2 regions of the Shewanella sp. 4t3-1-2LB genome follow, and region 2 is predicted to be linked to the other one. Evidence: riboswitches for the same ligand, from Rfam matches in the RefSeq annotation. Region 2 holds a riboswitch; the other holds the start of a gene.
What was found. Region 2 has a riboswitch for lysine ahead of lysC (lysine-sensitive aspartokinase 3). Riboswitches for the same ligand answer to the same signal wherever they lie in the genome.

Region 1: linked by a shared signal. The riboswitch ahead of J3L11_RS06580 (Na+/H+ antiporter NhaC family protein) and the one ahead of lysC (lysine-sensitive aspartokinase 3) in region 2 are both predicted to bind lysine.

What each region holds. Positions count from the first base shown of each region.
Region 1 covers NZ_JAFNJD010000012.1:56,083-64,135, forward strand. The annotation lists gene J3L11_RS06560 (amidohydrolase family protein) at 1-2,134, opposite strand, end outside; gene J3L11_RS06565 (H-NS family nucleoid-associated regulatory protein) at 2,304-2,699, opposite strand; gene J3L11_RS06570 (electron transfer flavoprotein subunit beta/FixA family protein) at 3,027-3,776, shown strand; gene J3L11_RS06575 (FAD-binding protein) at 3,778-4,701, shown strand; lysine riboswitch at 4,784-4,976, shown strand; gene J3L11_RS06580 (Na+/H+ antiporter NhaC family protein) at 5,073-6,632, shown strand; gene J3L11_RS06585 (M3 family metallopeptidase) at 6,694-8,053, opposite strand, start outside.
Region 2 covers NZ_JAFNJD010000011.1:18,546-26,598, reverse strand. The annotation lists gene J3L11_RS06085 (hypothetical protein) at 1-181, shown strand, start outside; gene J3L11_RS06080 (class I SAM-dependent methyltransferase) at 178-708, shown strand; gene J3L11_RS06075 (hypothetical protein) at 727-1,020, shown strand; gene rluA (bifunctional tRNA pseudouridine(32) synthase/23S rRNA pseudouridine(746) synthase RluA) at 1,084-1,785, shown strand; gene asnC (transcriptional regulator AsnC) at 1,900-2,361, shown strand; gene J3L11_RS06060 (succinylglutamate desuccinylase/aspartoacylase family protein) at 2,409-3,509, opposite strand; gene lysC (lysine-sensitive aspartokinase 3) at 3,509-4,876, opposite strand; lysine riboswitch at 5,004-5,178, opposite strand; gene J3L11_RS06050 (DUF3293 domain-containing protein) at 5,277-5,708, opposite strand; gene arcA (two-component system response regulator ArcA) at 6,227-6,943, shown strand; gene fusA (elongation factor G) at 7,063-8,053, opposite strand, start outside.

The DNA.
Region 1 (8,053 bases), on a different contig from region 2:
ACTTGATCCCTTTATTTGCGTCCTTAAATTTCAGACCTTCAGCCGTTTCGCCCCAACGTAATTGGATCACTTGCGCTTGCCCACCGATAGGATTAGCACTGCCATGCAGCAGATTAGCAGTAGTGACTCCTCCCGCTAAGGACCGATATATCGCAATGGCATTGGGATCGATAACATCGCCGATGCGCACTTCGGCGGTGACGGCTTCAGAGCCTTCATTAACGCCGCCGTTGATGGCAATATGCGAGTGCTCGTCAATGATACCGGCTGTTAGATACTTACCATTGGCATCAATCACTTGATAATGCGACGGGGTTGCCAACTGTTGGCCGATGCGTTCAATTTTGCCGTTGGCAATCAAGACATCGGTGTGTTGTAAAATCCCTGCGGCAGCAGAGGTCCAAACGGTGGCATTCTGGATGTGCAGCTTTTCCGTGACAGGCAGAGAGTCTATGCCAAATGCCTGTATCGGCGTCACTTGATGGCCTATGTAGTTGACATCTTTCGGTGTCTCATGCGCAGTGGCCGGTGTTGGCATGGCAACTATTTGGCCGTTCACTAGTTCTACTTTGCCATCGGCTAATAACAAACGGCCTCGAATACCTTCGTTATCGCGCCACAGCGTAAAGCGACTGATGCCCGGCAAGCCGGCGCTACTGAGATCTGACGTGAAATTCAGCCGCTGCTCATCGGCATCAATTGCGGTGATCGCGAGTTCTTTATCACCGCTAATGAAACTGCCACGGGATTTATCCGCCGTGCTATCTGGCATTGTCAGCGACAGATCCAGCTCCATCTGCGCAAAACGCAGTTTGTAATCCCCGTGCCAGCGGTAGCTTTTCGGGCGTAAAGCGTGTTCTTTTCCTTGTAACCAGACACTGACGATTTTGCCGTCCACAAAGGGATTGCCTTGGGTAATGACCAAGTCCGCCATATATCCGGGTGCTAGCTTTCCGGCAACATTCGCAATACCGGCAAGTTCAGCAGCCTGAGTGGTTAGGGCGGTGAGGGCTTGTTTCTCAGTTAATCCGGCGGCTACCGCCATTTTTAAACGTGGCCAGAACGCTTTAGCTTCAATGCCGTGTTGTGTCATCGCAAACGGAATATTCGCCGCGGCTACCGCCACAGGATTAGCTGGTGCGCGTTCCCAATGACGTAGTTCAGACAGCGTCACATTAGCGGCGGCCGTTTCGTTGCTGACATCAGGGGCTGCTGGAAAATTTAGTGGCAGTATTAACTGCGGATGATAGGCGGCAAGTTCACTGATACGGGCGTACTCTTCACCGCTACCCAACAATTGCACCTTTAGCCCTTGCTGTTTCAATAGCTTGGCCGCACGTAATTCACTATTAAGATTGCCGCTATTAAATATCACACCCTGTTCTTTAATACTGCGTAAGCGTTCTAATGCAATATTAAAATCTGGAGCTTTAACATCATCGGGATAATCTTTTACTTTGGCGAGGCTGTCATTATACCAGCGTGCATCGCTGAAGGTTTGACGGATAAGCGCGATACTCCCCATCAATGATGTGGGGTAATCTTGGGGAGAACTTCCCTTATTGAACGCCATAAACTGTTTGCCACGAGCGTTATAAATTATCTCGTTTGCTTTTTTATCCGCCAGAGATAATGTCACTGCAGTACCTTGGAATATTCCATCAAGGTGAGCACTTTGAACGCTGGTGAATCCGTTATTCATCCATTTCTCTGCCGCCTTGGGATCTGGATAAACCTTGGAAAACCACTCTTTTTCTGCGTGAATAGCACCATTGGCGGCGTTACCCCCGATGCGTTTAATGTTATATACCGGAGGTTGGGCTTTAGCAGAATTTTGTGGCAGTTCAATGCCATATTCAGCATAAGGATCGATAAAACCCGGATAAATCCGCAAGCCAGAAAGATTTATTTCAAAGGCATTCTGAGGAATATCATTTTCCGGAAGAATCGCTTTAATGCGGTTATTCTCTAACAGTAGTGTTGCGTTAGATAATTCACTTCCCGGTGCGAGTATCAATGTCGCATGAGTCAGTGCGGTAAGGGTGGGGGTGTTATCTGTTAACTGGCTTTCTCCGGCCTGAGTTGTCAGGCAGGCTAGGGTGCAGAGACCTGCGGTGAAAGTCTTATAATTCATGAAGGTTCAAACCTTTTCTAGACTTGAAGGGCTGAACTAACGTTAACGTAGATAATGTGTAAACACCAATAGCGAATTGTAAGGCTTTTTAAAATATATTGTATCTTGACTATCAAATACCGAAACAAAAAAGCCCCTGAGACAGGGGCTTTTAAAATCAACTGTAGTTTCAGTCGATCAGGAAATCGTCCATGGAGCGGCCTTTTTCCATTTCATTTTTGAATACGGTTGGCATACGTCCCTGACCTGTCCAGGTAACAGTTTCACCATCGATTTCAATTTTGTATTTAGGTGGACGTGGTGCACGTTTTTTAACCGGTTTTGCAGCAGCAACTACGCCTAGATCTTCAACAGAAAGACCTACTGATTCCATTTGTTGCCGGATTTCTTCAATTTTAGCCAGACGATCAGCTTGTGCTTTAGCTTCTTCAGCGGCTTCTTCTTCACGCTCAGCCACAATCTTTTCCAGTTTATTTGCTAGATCACGTAGTTCTTCCACGCTTAGATCTTTGACAGCAGCCTTAAAGCGGCGGGCGTGAGTCAATATTTCGAGAAATTCGCTCATAATTATTTTGATTCCACTCTATATAGAACTTGGGATTAATATGACACCAGCACGAATAATAGAAACATTATTTAAATGGATCAAATGAATTTCCGTTCATTCTTAGTTTTTTTTATTTCCAATATAACTAAGTCAATATTTGGGTCACTTGGGGTACTTATTAGAAATAAATAAGATAATAAGTCAAAAGATTGTCGTCTAAACACTTGTTTAAATTAGTTGACGTGAACGTAAACGTAGCATAGAGTTGCAGCAACTAAGAGTCATCTATGCAAGGTGGCTCCTTTCATATCAGAAATCTGTTACGAGTGCAGCAAAGGAAGTCCTATGAAAGTAATGGTACCCGTAAAAAGGGTGGTGGATGCCAATGTCAAAATTCGTGTGAATGCGGAACATACCGCAGTGGACACCGCCAATCTAAAAATGGCATTGAATCCCTTCTGCGAAATTGCGGTGGAAGAAGCCGTAAGACTGAAAGAAGCAGGTAAAGCCGATGAAGTGGTGGTGGTGAGTATTGGCCCCAAAGTGGCGCAGGAACAACTGCGTACAGCTATGGCGTTGGGTGCTGACAGAGCCATTCTGGTTGAAACCGATGAACCTATGCTCCCTTTATCCGTTGCCAAAATACTGCTGGCAGTGCAGGCGCGCGAACAAGCTGAATTGATCCTAATGGGTAAGCAGTCAATTGATGGCGATAATAATCAGACAGGACAGATGCTGGCCGCTTTAGCCGATATGCCGCAAGCCACTTTTGCCTCTATGGTTGATATCGCTGATGGGCAACTGACTGTCAGTCGTGAAATCGACGGTGGAATACAGCAACTGCAACTCCCTTTGCCTGCCGTGGTGACTGCCGATCTGCGACTCAATGAACCGCGTTATGCATCGTTGCCAAATATTATGAAAGCAAAACGCAAACCGCTTGATACGCTGACGGTCGCTGAACTTGGTGTGACCTTGAAACCACATCAGCAGATACTCGCCGTGACGCCTCCTGCAGCGCGCAAGGCCGGTGTAATGGTTGCCTCGGTAGAGGAACTGGTAGACAAATTGAAGAATGAAGCAAAGGTGATCTGACATGACCGTATTAGTAATTGCAGAACATGATAATGTCAGTCTCAAGTCAGAAACCGCCAAAGTGGTCGCGGCAGCAGCGAGTCTGGCGGCTGACATTGATGTGCTGGTTGCCGGGAGCGCTTGTGCGGCGGTTGCTGAGTCCGTTGCCAAGTTGCAGGGCGTTGGCCGCGTGTTAGTGGCGGATGATCCGGTATATAAGGCGCAACTGGCTGACAATCTAGCTAAGCTGGTGGTGGGACAGGCATCGGGGTACAGCCATATTTTCGCTGCCGCAACCTCCACGGGAAAAGATCTATTGCCACGCGTAGCAGCTCTGCTGGATGTGGCGATGATATCGGAAGTGGTCAAAATCGAAGACGCAGATACTTTTGTTCATCCGATTTACGCCGGAAATGCGTTGGAAAAGGTTAAAAGTCTTGATGCAGTGAAAGTTGCAACTGTCCGCGCCAGTGCCTTTGATGCGGTGCCGGCAACCGCTAATGCCACGATAGTGGCTTTAGATGTTGTGATAAATTCGGTGTGCAGTGAGCTAGCGCACACCACCGTGGCATCTGAGCGCCCTGAATTGGGGAATGCCAGAGTGATCGTATCTGGTGGTCGGGCGCTAGGCAGTGCCGACAACTTTGCCATACTGGAAACGTTGGCGGACAAACTCGGTGGTGCGGTAGGCGCTTCTCGCGCAGCCGTGGATGCTGGCTATATCAGCAATGATTTGCAGGTGGGACAAACCGGTAAAATCGTTGCACCTGAGCTTTATATTGCGGTGGGGATCTCTGGTGCCATTCAGCATCTGGCGGGTATGAAAGATTCGAAAGTCATTGTGGCGATCAATAAAGATCCACAGGCACCTATTTTCCAGGTGGCAGATTATGGTTTGGAAGCCGATCTGTTCGAGGCGGTGCCCAAATTGGTAGAGTTGATTTAATTCAGCTTCTGCGTCAGGATAGGCAGCTATGGGCAGCACCATCGCTGCCTTTTTTGTTTTCTGCCTCGCGCCAAACGGCGTTCTGAGAAGTAGAGGCGCGCCTGATATGAGTAACGACAAGCAGGGTGATACCGTTTGATGTGTCGTGAAAGGATCCGGTGCCGAAACAGCTGGAACCATCAATTCCGTTGTTGGGGCTGTTCCCGAACAGGGACAGCACTGCCATGGTGGGCTAGAAATAGCTGGATTAACTGCCGTGGAGCGCTACTGAAAAGAAGTCGGTCTTTGATGATCGGCCAGGTACACGGGACGATACTGTCTGTTGTGTGCCTTTTTGTGCCTCCGCCGGTCACACAAGAATATATTAGAAAATGACAGTACTCAGTTATGCCGATTCGGCACTTTCGTTATTGCCGCCTGTGGTGGCTATCTTGTTGGCGATTCTCACCCGTAAAGTACTGCTATCGCTTGGCGTTGGCATTCTAATCGGTACATTTTTGCTAAATCAGTGGTCTATTCACGATTCTGCGTTGTATCTGGCCGAAAAGGTCTCTGGCCTGTTCTGGAGCGATGGTGCCATCAACAGTTGGAACCTATACATTCTGGGCTTTCTATTAGTCCTCGGCATGATCACCGCGCTGATAACCGTCAGTGGTTCCGCTCGCGCCTTTGCGAACTGGGCTAAGCAACATATCCGCAAACGTCGCGATGCTAAATTGCTGACCATGTTTTTGGGATGTGTGGTGTTTATTGATGATTATTTTAACAGTCTGGTGGTTGGCAGTATCTGTAAACCGTTGACTGATCGCTATTATATTTCCCGCGCAAAGTTGGCTTATTTGCTGGATTCTACCGCTGCGCCAGTGTGCGTGATTTCTCCGGTATCGAGTTGGGGCGCGTATATCATCGCCTTAATTGGCGGCATACTGACCACACATGATATGGCGTCAACCGGACATCTCACCGCTTTCGTCGAGATGATCCCGATGAACTATTACCCTTTATTTGCGTTATTGCTGCTGTTATTTGTGGCCTTGTTTGAACTGGACGTTGGTCCTATGCGTCGCCACGAACTCAACGCCCGTAAAGGGCAATTGTATGACGACAGTAAAGGTGTTCCGCCTGGGGCGACCGCCGAGTTGGCGGAGGCGGATAGTGGCAAAGTAGCGGGGTTGTTTATCCCCATTTCGGTTTTGGTCGTTGCCACCTTATATTTTATGGTAAGCAGTGGCGCTGCGGTGTTGTCTAGCGAAGGCAAAACGTTTTCGCTGATTGGGGCGTTTGAAAAGACCGATGTCAGTGCGTCGTTATTCTTCGGTGCGCTCTTGGGGTTGGCAACCACGCTGTTGCTGGCGTTTCGTCAAAAACTACCGCTGCGGGATATTGCTGTTGGGCTGTTTGTCGGTGCGAAATCCATGCTCCCTGCGATTTATATCCTGATGTTTGCTTGGACTATTTCCGGTGTGATCGGGCAGTTAGAAACCGGTAAATTCATGGCGAGTCTTGCAAGTGGCAATATTCCATTTGCGTTGTTACCAGCCGTGTTATTTGTGTTGGCTGGACTGACGGCGTTTTCTACCGGGACCAGTTGGGGGACGTTTGGCATCATGCTGCCTATTGCCGCCGATATGGCGATGGGCAGTCATCAAAGTATGATGTTGCCGATGATGGCGGCGGTGTTATCTGGATCAGTGTTTGGTGACCATTGCTCGCCGATTTCCGATACAACAATTTTGTCGTCTACTGGCGCTAGTTGCCACCATATTGATCATGTCACCACCCAGTTGCCTTACGCATTGCTGGTCGCATTTATTTCGCTTGGCGGCTATCTGGTGATGGGGTACACCGAGTCAGTTGTCTTGGGACTGTTGTGTTGTCTGGTACTCTTTGTGGCGGGGTTGTTCTGGTTTAGAAAACGCGCAGACAGCTAGCCTTTGAATAATAAAAAAGCGCGGCTGATGCTGCGCTTTTTTTGTGTTGCCGATGATGCAGTTACATCAATCCTCGGCGTTTCAGCAGCCCTTCGGTTGTTGGTTGCTGCCCACGGAAGTTCTCATAGGCTTCCATAGGGGCTACGCTGTTACCTACTTCCCGGATCGCTTTGCGGAATTTCATGCCGATATCACGGTTAAGTCCACCCTGTGTTTGCACGTAGGCAAAGGCATCTGCTGCCAGAATTTCACTCCACATGTAAGCGTAATAACTGGCGCTATAACCGCCTGGAAACGCGTGAGCAAAGTAACTGGAACGATAACGTGGTGGCACCGCTGCCAGATCCACCCCATGTTTTGCCAACGCTTGAGCTTCAAATTGTGCAACGTTTTGTAGTGGTGCGTCAGCGCTAAGACTGTGCCATTCCAAATCCAATAGTGCTGCAGACATGTACTCGAGCGTATCAAAACCCATATTGAAACTACGAGAGCGCAACAGCTTGTCTAGCATATCCGCAGGCAGCGGTTCGCCCGTCTGATAATGTTTCGCGTAATTGGCGAGTACCTTGGGATGACCCGCCCAGTCTTCTTCAAAGGTTGACGGAAATTCAACAAAGTCTCTTGAAACCGCAGTGCCGGAAAGGCTTGGATAGTTAACCTTGGAAAACATACCGTGGGTACCATGTCCCAGCTCGTGGAACATGGTGGTCACTTGGTCATAGCTAACAAAAGTGGGCTCGCCATCTGGGGCTTTCTGGATATTCATCACATTGACGACCACAGGTTTTTGTCCCAGCAGGCCGCTTTGGCGTACGAAGGAACTCATCCAGGCCCCGCCTCGTTTACCTTCGCGGGCAAAATAATCACCATAGAATATCGCCAGACTGCTGCCATCGGCATCAAACACTTCCCAGGCTTTGACGTCTGGATGATAGACCGGCAGATCTGGCCGCGGCTTAAAGGTAACGCCGTAGAGCTGATTCAAGGTGTAGAACACCCCATCTTGCAGCACGCGGTTGAACTCAAAATAGGGTTTGAGGCTATTTTCATCCAGATCATATTGTTGCTGGCGTACTTTTTCGGCGTAGTAGGCCCAATCCCAGGGTTGCAGCGTAAAGTCACCGCCGCTTTTGGTGATCATCGCCTGAATGGCATCGGCTTCTTTTTGGGTGTTGGCTACCACCGCCGGGACCATAGAGCCAAACATGTCAAACACGGCTTGTGGGGTTTTCGCCATCTGTGGCGCTAAACGGTAGCTGGCCCAGTTATCGAAACCGAGCAGTTTTGCCTTTTCTGCTCTCAACTGAGCTAAGCGCGCCACCAGTGATACTGTTTCGTCTTCGCCACTTAAACCACGGTTAGCGGAGGCTTGCCAGATTTTCTGCCGCAATTCGCGATTATGCAGCTGTGCCAGTACCGGC
Region 2 (8,053 bases):
ACTGACATTACTTAAAATAGCAATATTGATGTGTTTCACAATAGTACCAGAATATAAAGTCGAACTTGTCACGATTATTATTTTGTTATCTGTATTGGTGACCCACGGCCCCTCATCATTAAGACATTACTCAATTATTCATCGCCGTCAAATACATAGTAAGGAAGAAATTAAAGGATGAATACCGCCAATTTAATTACGACATTTTCGTGGGGTAATTATTCACCACTGAACACATTAAAAGTGTTAGATCTTGCCTGCGGCTCTGGACATAACGGCGCATGGTTTGCAGAAAGAGGCGCTGACGTCACCTTTGTTGACCGCAACGCTGAGGCTTTTCCTGCATTACAGGAAGCGTTTCCACACTGCGACCTCTTACAGGCAGATTTGGAATCTGGCGCGCTACCAGCGTTAGGACAATTTGATGTGGTGTTGGTATTTAATTATCTACACCGCCCTTTGATGCCGTGGATTACACAACGACTGGCAGCCGGAGGATTATTATTTTATGAAACCTTCAACCGGGCTCAGGCAGCTTTAGGCAAACCAAGTAATCCTGAGTTTCTGCTACAAGAGGCCGAGTTGCTACACACATTTGCTAAACTGGAAACATTGCATTACTTTGAGGGAAAGCTAATAAATAACAATGCTCAGCCACAGGAAAAAGCACAGCTGATTGCTCGTAATTCTGCTGGGTTCAGTGACTGAGGATATGAAGGATGCCACATGTTTTTTCCTTACCCGGAGCAATACCGGCTAGCACTTCCGCCAATACTTACTGCGTTTATGGTGTGTTGGGCGTTAGTTGGACACGCTATTTTCGGCGATGCCAATCAATTTGCCATCGCCATATTGTTGCTACTGTTCCCATTGATACTCGGGTTGCACGTGTATCTTATCTGGGATGCCGGCGGGCTGAAGCGGCTGGATCAGGCATTCTACGGTTTCGTCCACGGCACACTAGCGTTTGTCGTATGGACTTTTTGTATTATGCATCTCGCAGGTAACGGCTTCGCCTGAGCACAGGTTTAGGTCATAACTCGCGCCTATCCTTGCATCGGTTAAGCCGGGCAGGTACATTTGCTGTCCGTTTTACACAAGACCCACCAGATGAACGATTTTATCTACCAGCCACCACGTCTACCTTGGCTCGATATTCTGTATCAAGATAAGGATATTATGGTGATCAACAAGCCATCAGGGTTGTTATCTGTCCCTGGACGTGAAGCCAAGCACTATGACAGTGCTTTCAGCCGTGTGCTGCAACTGCAACCATTGGCGCAAGTGGTGCACCGATTGGATATGGCGACATCGGGAATTCTGCTACTGGCATTAAGACGCAATGCCGAGCGCGAATTAAAGCGCCAGTTTCAGGAACGCGAAACCCATAAAGTCTACTTTGCGCGGGTTTATGGTCATCTTGAGGGAGAAGGTACTATTGATTTACCACTCATCTGCGACTGGCCGAACCGCCCCCGACAAAAGGTAGACTTTGAGATGGGCAAACCGTCAGTTACCCATTACCAAGTGATCTCTCACGGACAGCAGTCGACACTGGTCAAACTAATGCCAGTGACGGGCCGCTCACATCAACTGCGAGTCCACATGATGGCATTGGGTCATGCTATCCTCGGAGACGGCTTTTACGCAGACTCGCAAGCCAAAGCCCTCGCGCCAAGATTATTGCTACACGCGGCAGAGCTCAGCTTCAAACATCCCTACTCTGGCGAACCCATGCTATTTAAAACGCGAGTCCCGTTTGCAGAAGCCACAGCTGGCCAATAACTCTATCACTATTTCTTTACGGGGTATTTGCCAAAAAACTGCACTGTTGACTGGTAATATGGCAATAAAAAACGTAAATTTGTGCCTGATAAAAAAAACAAAAGGCAAGTGATTGTGGATACATCATTTCAAAGAGACCAACTGGACAACCAGATCCTTGAAGCGCTAATGCAGGATGCTCGAACACCTTTCGCTGAATTGGCCAAACGTTTTAATGTCAGTGCTGGTACCATCCATGTACGGGTAGAGAAAATGAAACAGGCCGGCATTATCACGGGAGCACAGATCACCGTGAATCCCAAAGCTCTGGGATACGATGTGTGTTGCTTTATCGGCATCAATCTTAAGAGTGCGGGTGATTACCCGGCAGCGATATCGAAGCTGAATGCGCTTGAGGAAGTCGTGGAAGCTTATTACACCACTGGCAACTACAGCATTTTTGTCAAAGTGATGTGCCAGTCGATAGAAGCGCTGCAACATGTGCTGATAAATCGCATCCAGTCGATTGACGAGATCCAGTCTACCGAGACACTGATCAGTCTACAAAATCCCATCGTACGTGCGGTAAAACCCTAATGTGAAATCAACCAACAGTAGGCTGCTAGGCAACCTACTGTTGCAACTCATGAAATTTCAGTTAGTTGGGTCATGATCTTATAAAGCTCTGTACCCTGCTGCACCGCTGCCGAGGCAAAGTGCAGAATGGCAGCACCCGCTTCTGGCGCTGTTAGTAGTTGCTCCTGCTCACTTTCGGGCAGATCCAAGCGCAACAAGCGCACCAGAGGGTCGCCTTGCTCTACCAGACTTCCTGGCGCGACCAGATACTGCACCAGTCCGGCTTGTGGCGCATGGAACTTGCGATAATTCTTCAAGTGAGTGCCATATCGTGGCATCTCTAGCGGGAGCAGGGGTTCAGCAATAACACCACGAACCGATAAAAACGCCAAAATACCTTGGGCATCCTGTTGCGCTTGCGCCATATCGATCAATTCCTGCTCTCCTAATTCCAGCGTAAAGGCTACCACTGGAATCTCGAATTGTCGGCCACAAGACGCCAGATAATCGCTCAGTCGCCACCAAGGACAGAAAATTGCCTCATCCATCGCCCCACCAAACAGGTTGGGAATGAACAAGGTAAACGGGATCGAAAACTGCATTGCTGCATGTCTTTGGTATTCGGGACAATACAGGTGGCGACAGGACTTAGGCCCGGTATGCAGATCCAAGGCAATATCCGCTTCAGTTGCCAGTAATTGCAGCGTATACGCTAGCCGTTGCCCGGTGGTGACTCCCCATGGACTTTGCAGTCGTGTTTGCAAATTGGCTATCAACGCCTGCCGATAGGCAGCAACCAACTCACGATCAGAATACCCTTGATGTTCCGACAACCAATGCGATAACGGCAACTGGTTATCAAGATACTGACGATTCCAGTTTTCACCGGTTATGGGGTCAAAACGGCCCAAGGTGAACTCACCGCTTTTCTGATTAATACCGAGCGGGTTTGCCAATGGCACTAAGGTTACATTGCCTTTGGGAGGATACTGCCGCAAATACCGCAGCAGTTGCAGTATCACGGTATTTCCCTGAACCTCTGCGCCATGCACATTGGCCTGGATATAGACTGAAGGTGCCGCGGGGTCACTACCGATAAATCGATACACTGGCACCGTCAGTGTCTGTCCGGCGGCAAGCTCGCCGACAGCCAGCAATTGTGGTTGCATCAGGCAGCCTCAGAAGTACATTCAAAAAGTGCTTGATGTAATGCAGCTACCACAGCAGCGGCTTCGGCTTCATGTACCAGTACACACAGATTGTGAGGACTGGCTCCCTGACAGATCAGCCTAACGTTGTGTGGCGCAAGCACCCCAAACACCTGCTGACAGATCCCAGGCGTTGATGCAATCCGGTTACCAATAATCGCTATCAGTGCCAGTTTATCTTCAACCCGTACCCGACAATGCTGCGATAACTCCTGCAGCAGAGCTTCCGTCAGCAATCCTTGGCCACTGGACTCTGAACCAGTTTTGTCCAGCGTCAGAGAGACGTTCACTTCAGAAGTCGTAATCAGATCTACAGAAATTTTATGACGAGCCAACGTAGCGAAGGTTTCCGCCAAAAAGCCTTGAGCATGTAGCATCTGCAAACTATGCAGATTCAGTAGTGTTTGATCGCGTCTTAAAGCAACCGCACGATATACTGGCGGATTTTCCACCTGATGCCGAATCCAAGTGCCCCCTTTTTCCGGCTCTTTGCTAGAGCCAACAAACACTTGGATCTGCTGTCTCACAGCCGGCAAAATGGTGGCCGGATGGAGCACTTTAGCTCCAAATGTCGCCATTTCAGCGGCTTCATTGAAGCTAATTTCGGGGATTGGTCTAGCATTAGGTGCCAAGCGGGGGTCTGTCGTATAGATCCCGGCAACATCAGTCCAAATCTCCACAGCGTCAGCATCTAAGGCTTCTGCCAGTAGCGCGGCCGAATAATCGCTGCCGCCACGCCCAAGTGTCGTCGTTTGTCCCTGCGCATCGGCACCAATAAAACCCTGAGTCACCAGCAATTGCTGCTTAAGCAGAGGCTGCAATTGCGCTTGAGATAAATGACGGATTTCCGCTATCTGCGGCTCTGCCTTGCCAAAATTACTGTCGGTACGTAATACCTGCCGCACATCAAAAGCACGGGCAATCGCGCCTTTTTCCCGTAAAACCGCCGCGAACAATACAGAAGAACATCGTTCACCTAATGAGAGTAACTCATCTATTAGCGCTTTATCGGTTTGTTGCAGTAATTGCTGACTCAAAACGTCGACACGCGTCAGCAAGGTATCAATCGTGGCAGCCACGTCATCGCTACGAGGCAACTGGTCAACAATGGCATATTGAATAGCGGCGATTTTTTTAAGTACCGCCAAACGCTGTGATTCGGTGACACCCGGTTGTGCCAGTTCCACTAACAGATTGGTCACGCCGCTGGAGGCGCTGACCACCACTAAACGAGTAGCAGAATTGGCAAGCACGATATCGGCACAACGTCCCATCGCAACATAATCAGCGACAGATGTACCACCAAATTTGGCAACCACTAAAGACATTAACACACCTCCGCTATCGCTGGAGGTAACAAGGAAAATTGCGTTGAATTCATGATCTGCTCCGAACAAATTTCGTTCGAAGAGCCTGGCGCTGATACAAAGGCACCCTGAGAAGGGAAAAGTGATCCTCACCAGAAGCTCTCCACCAAAAAAAGGTGACAGTCATCAGGATTCAGCCTGAACGACCGACCACAGGATCTGCCAATGATCCTGTAGCCTCGGCGTTAATCTCCCTCATGAACTGTCGCTGGAGAATGGCCTCCTCGAGTTCACTACCTAGTTAACGCTCCTCTTCTGTTTCCCCACTGATAACAGCGGGGAAGCTGACCTTAGCAACAATCGCCGACGGAAGTCAATGAGATTTTCAACGGTTGAAAATTTATCAACGGCAAACTGAAATTCAATCACAAATTTCAGGTAACTCAGAGACAATTCTGACATGTTGGCTGAAGTCACCTATCACTTGTTGCCGATCACCTGCCAAACAGGGGATCAGAGACAACACACCAGCATCCACATAGTAAAAAGCATTCTGCTGGTACTTTTTGGCAAGCGCAGTGGCTTGCGTCTTGCTGATAAATAAAGCCCAGCTCTTTTCCATATGGCTGAGATCGGTAGCGGCGCCAATAATCATCCTGTAGGGCACCCGCAATTGTTCAATATCGCATTGAAGTGCGCGATCTCGTAACCGATTCTGGCAAGGTTCCAGTACCTGCCCCAAGGGGTTATAAGCGGTGATTATTGCAAAAGGAGATGAAGCGGAAAGGGGCTGGCTCAATAAAAAGCAGCTATCGAGATAATGTTGCCACAGCTGTTCAAATACGTCGTCCATCAATCAGCAGCCTCTGAAGTAACCTGCGCTAGTTTAGCAAAAGCTTGGCGACTCACCTAGTCTCCGAAACATTGCGTTGTAAATTTGCTACTACTCTATGGTTTTTTGCTGACTTTCTGCTGAATGGCAGTTCCATTTGTTAACATTTCATTTGTTAACAAATGCACAATAAGAGTACAATGTCACCATCAATCACATTTCGGTCATGTTTATGTGGGCCGCCGGATACGGCAGTCACAGTGTCTGACCAAAACGCTCCGAGCCATCTAAAAGTCTCGGAGACAAATAAACTGGATATCCATGGAAATCAGGAACTAAATCTATCTTGGAGTATCTCAGTTAATACAATTCGCGTACCGGTAACAACCGTATGCCAAAATTCAACTAATCATGAAGTGCCGACGATGTAACTTGGTTTTCACCAATATGCAGGTATGAAGCCGTCAGGATTCATAGAACAACAACTGGACATGAGCTCCGCTCGTGGTTAGGACCATCTGATTTATTAGGTAAATGATATGCAGAACCCGCACATTCTTATCGTAGAAGACGAAGCCGTTACCCGTAACACGCTGAGAAGTATTTTCGAAGCCGAAGGATATGTTGTTACTGAAGCCAATGATGGCGCAGAAATGCATAAAGCCCTCCAAGATAACAAGATCAATCTGGTAGTTATGGATATCAATCTCCCCGGTAAGAACGGTCTATTACTTGCCAGGGAATTAAGGGAAATCAATAACATTGGTCTGATCTTCTTGACTGGTCGTGATAATGAAGTCGATAAGATCCTCGGTCTGGAAATCGGTGCCGATGATTACATCACTAAACCTTTTAACCCGCGTGAGCTGACTATCCGTGCTCGTAATCTGCTGACTCGCGTCACTACAGGTAGTTCAGAGCCGGAAGAGAAATCTACGGTTGAAAGCTATAAATTCGATGGCTGGAGTCTGGATATCAACAGTCGCTCGCTGGTAAGCCCTGAAGGCGAATCCTACAAGCTGCCACGGAGCGAATTCCGCGCTATGCTGCACTTCGTAGAGAATCCCGGCAAGATCCTCACCCGCGCAGAGCTACTGCTGAAAATGACCGGCCGCGAGCTGAAACCGCACGACCGTACCGTTGATGTGACTATCCGCCGCATTCGCAAACATTTTGAAAGCCACCAAGACACACCTGAAATTATCGCGACCATTCACGGTGAAGGTTATCGCTTCTGCGGTCACCTAGAAGCCTAACCATTTACTACTGCTGCATTGCCTATTAAGCCAGCCACCATGCTGGCTTTTTTATATTAGTTGTTTTGTTTAAAATAAAAAAACCGCCATACTGGCGGTTTTTTTATTAGCAGAAAACCTTATTTAGCGGCTTTCTTGGCTTTAGTTTCAGCGATTACTTTCTCTGAAACGTTAGCTGGACATGGAGAATAATGAGAGAACTCCATGGAGAACTGACCACGACCGGAAGTCATAGTACGCAGGTTACCGATGTAACCGAACATTTCAGCCAATGGCACATCAGCTTTAACGCGTACACCAGTCAGACCAGCTTCCTGATCCTTGATCATGCCGCGACGACGGTTCAAGTCACCGATCACGTCACCAACGTTAGCATCAGGTGTGAACACGTCAACCTTCATGATAGGTTCCAGCAGCTGTGGACCTGCTTTTGGCATTGTCTGGCGGAAAGCTGCTTTAGCGGCGATTTCAAACGCGATGGCAGAAGAGTCAACTGCGTGGTAAGCACCATCAATCAGCTCGACTTCTACGTCCAGCACAGGGAAGCCTGCCAGCGGACCTTCTTTCATCATGGATTCAAAACCAGATTCAACGGCTGGCCAGAATTCACGAGGTACGTTACCGCCCACAACTGAAGACACGAACTTGAAGCCAGTGTTGGCTTCACCTGGTTTGATGCGGTAATCAATCTTACCGTACTGACCAGAACCACCAGACTGTTTCTTGTGGGTGTAGCTATCTTCAACGGCTTTAGTGATCGTTTCACGATAAGCCACCTGTGGTGCACCTACGCTCAGTTCAACACCGTGAGTACGTTTCAGGATGTCGACTTTGATGTCCAGATGCAGTTCACCCATCCCTTTCAGAATGGTGTCGCCAGTTTCCTGGTCGGTTTCTACCTGGAATGATGGATCTTCAGCCACCATTTTACCCAGTGCGATACCCAGTTTTTCAGAAGCGCCTTTGTCCTTCGGAGTCACAGCGATAGAGATCACTGGATCTGGGAAGATCATAGGTTCCAAAGTACATTCGTGTTTAGGATCACACAGAGTGTGACCGGTCTGAACGTTTTTCATACCCACTACAGCGATAATATCACCGGCTTGTGCG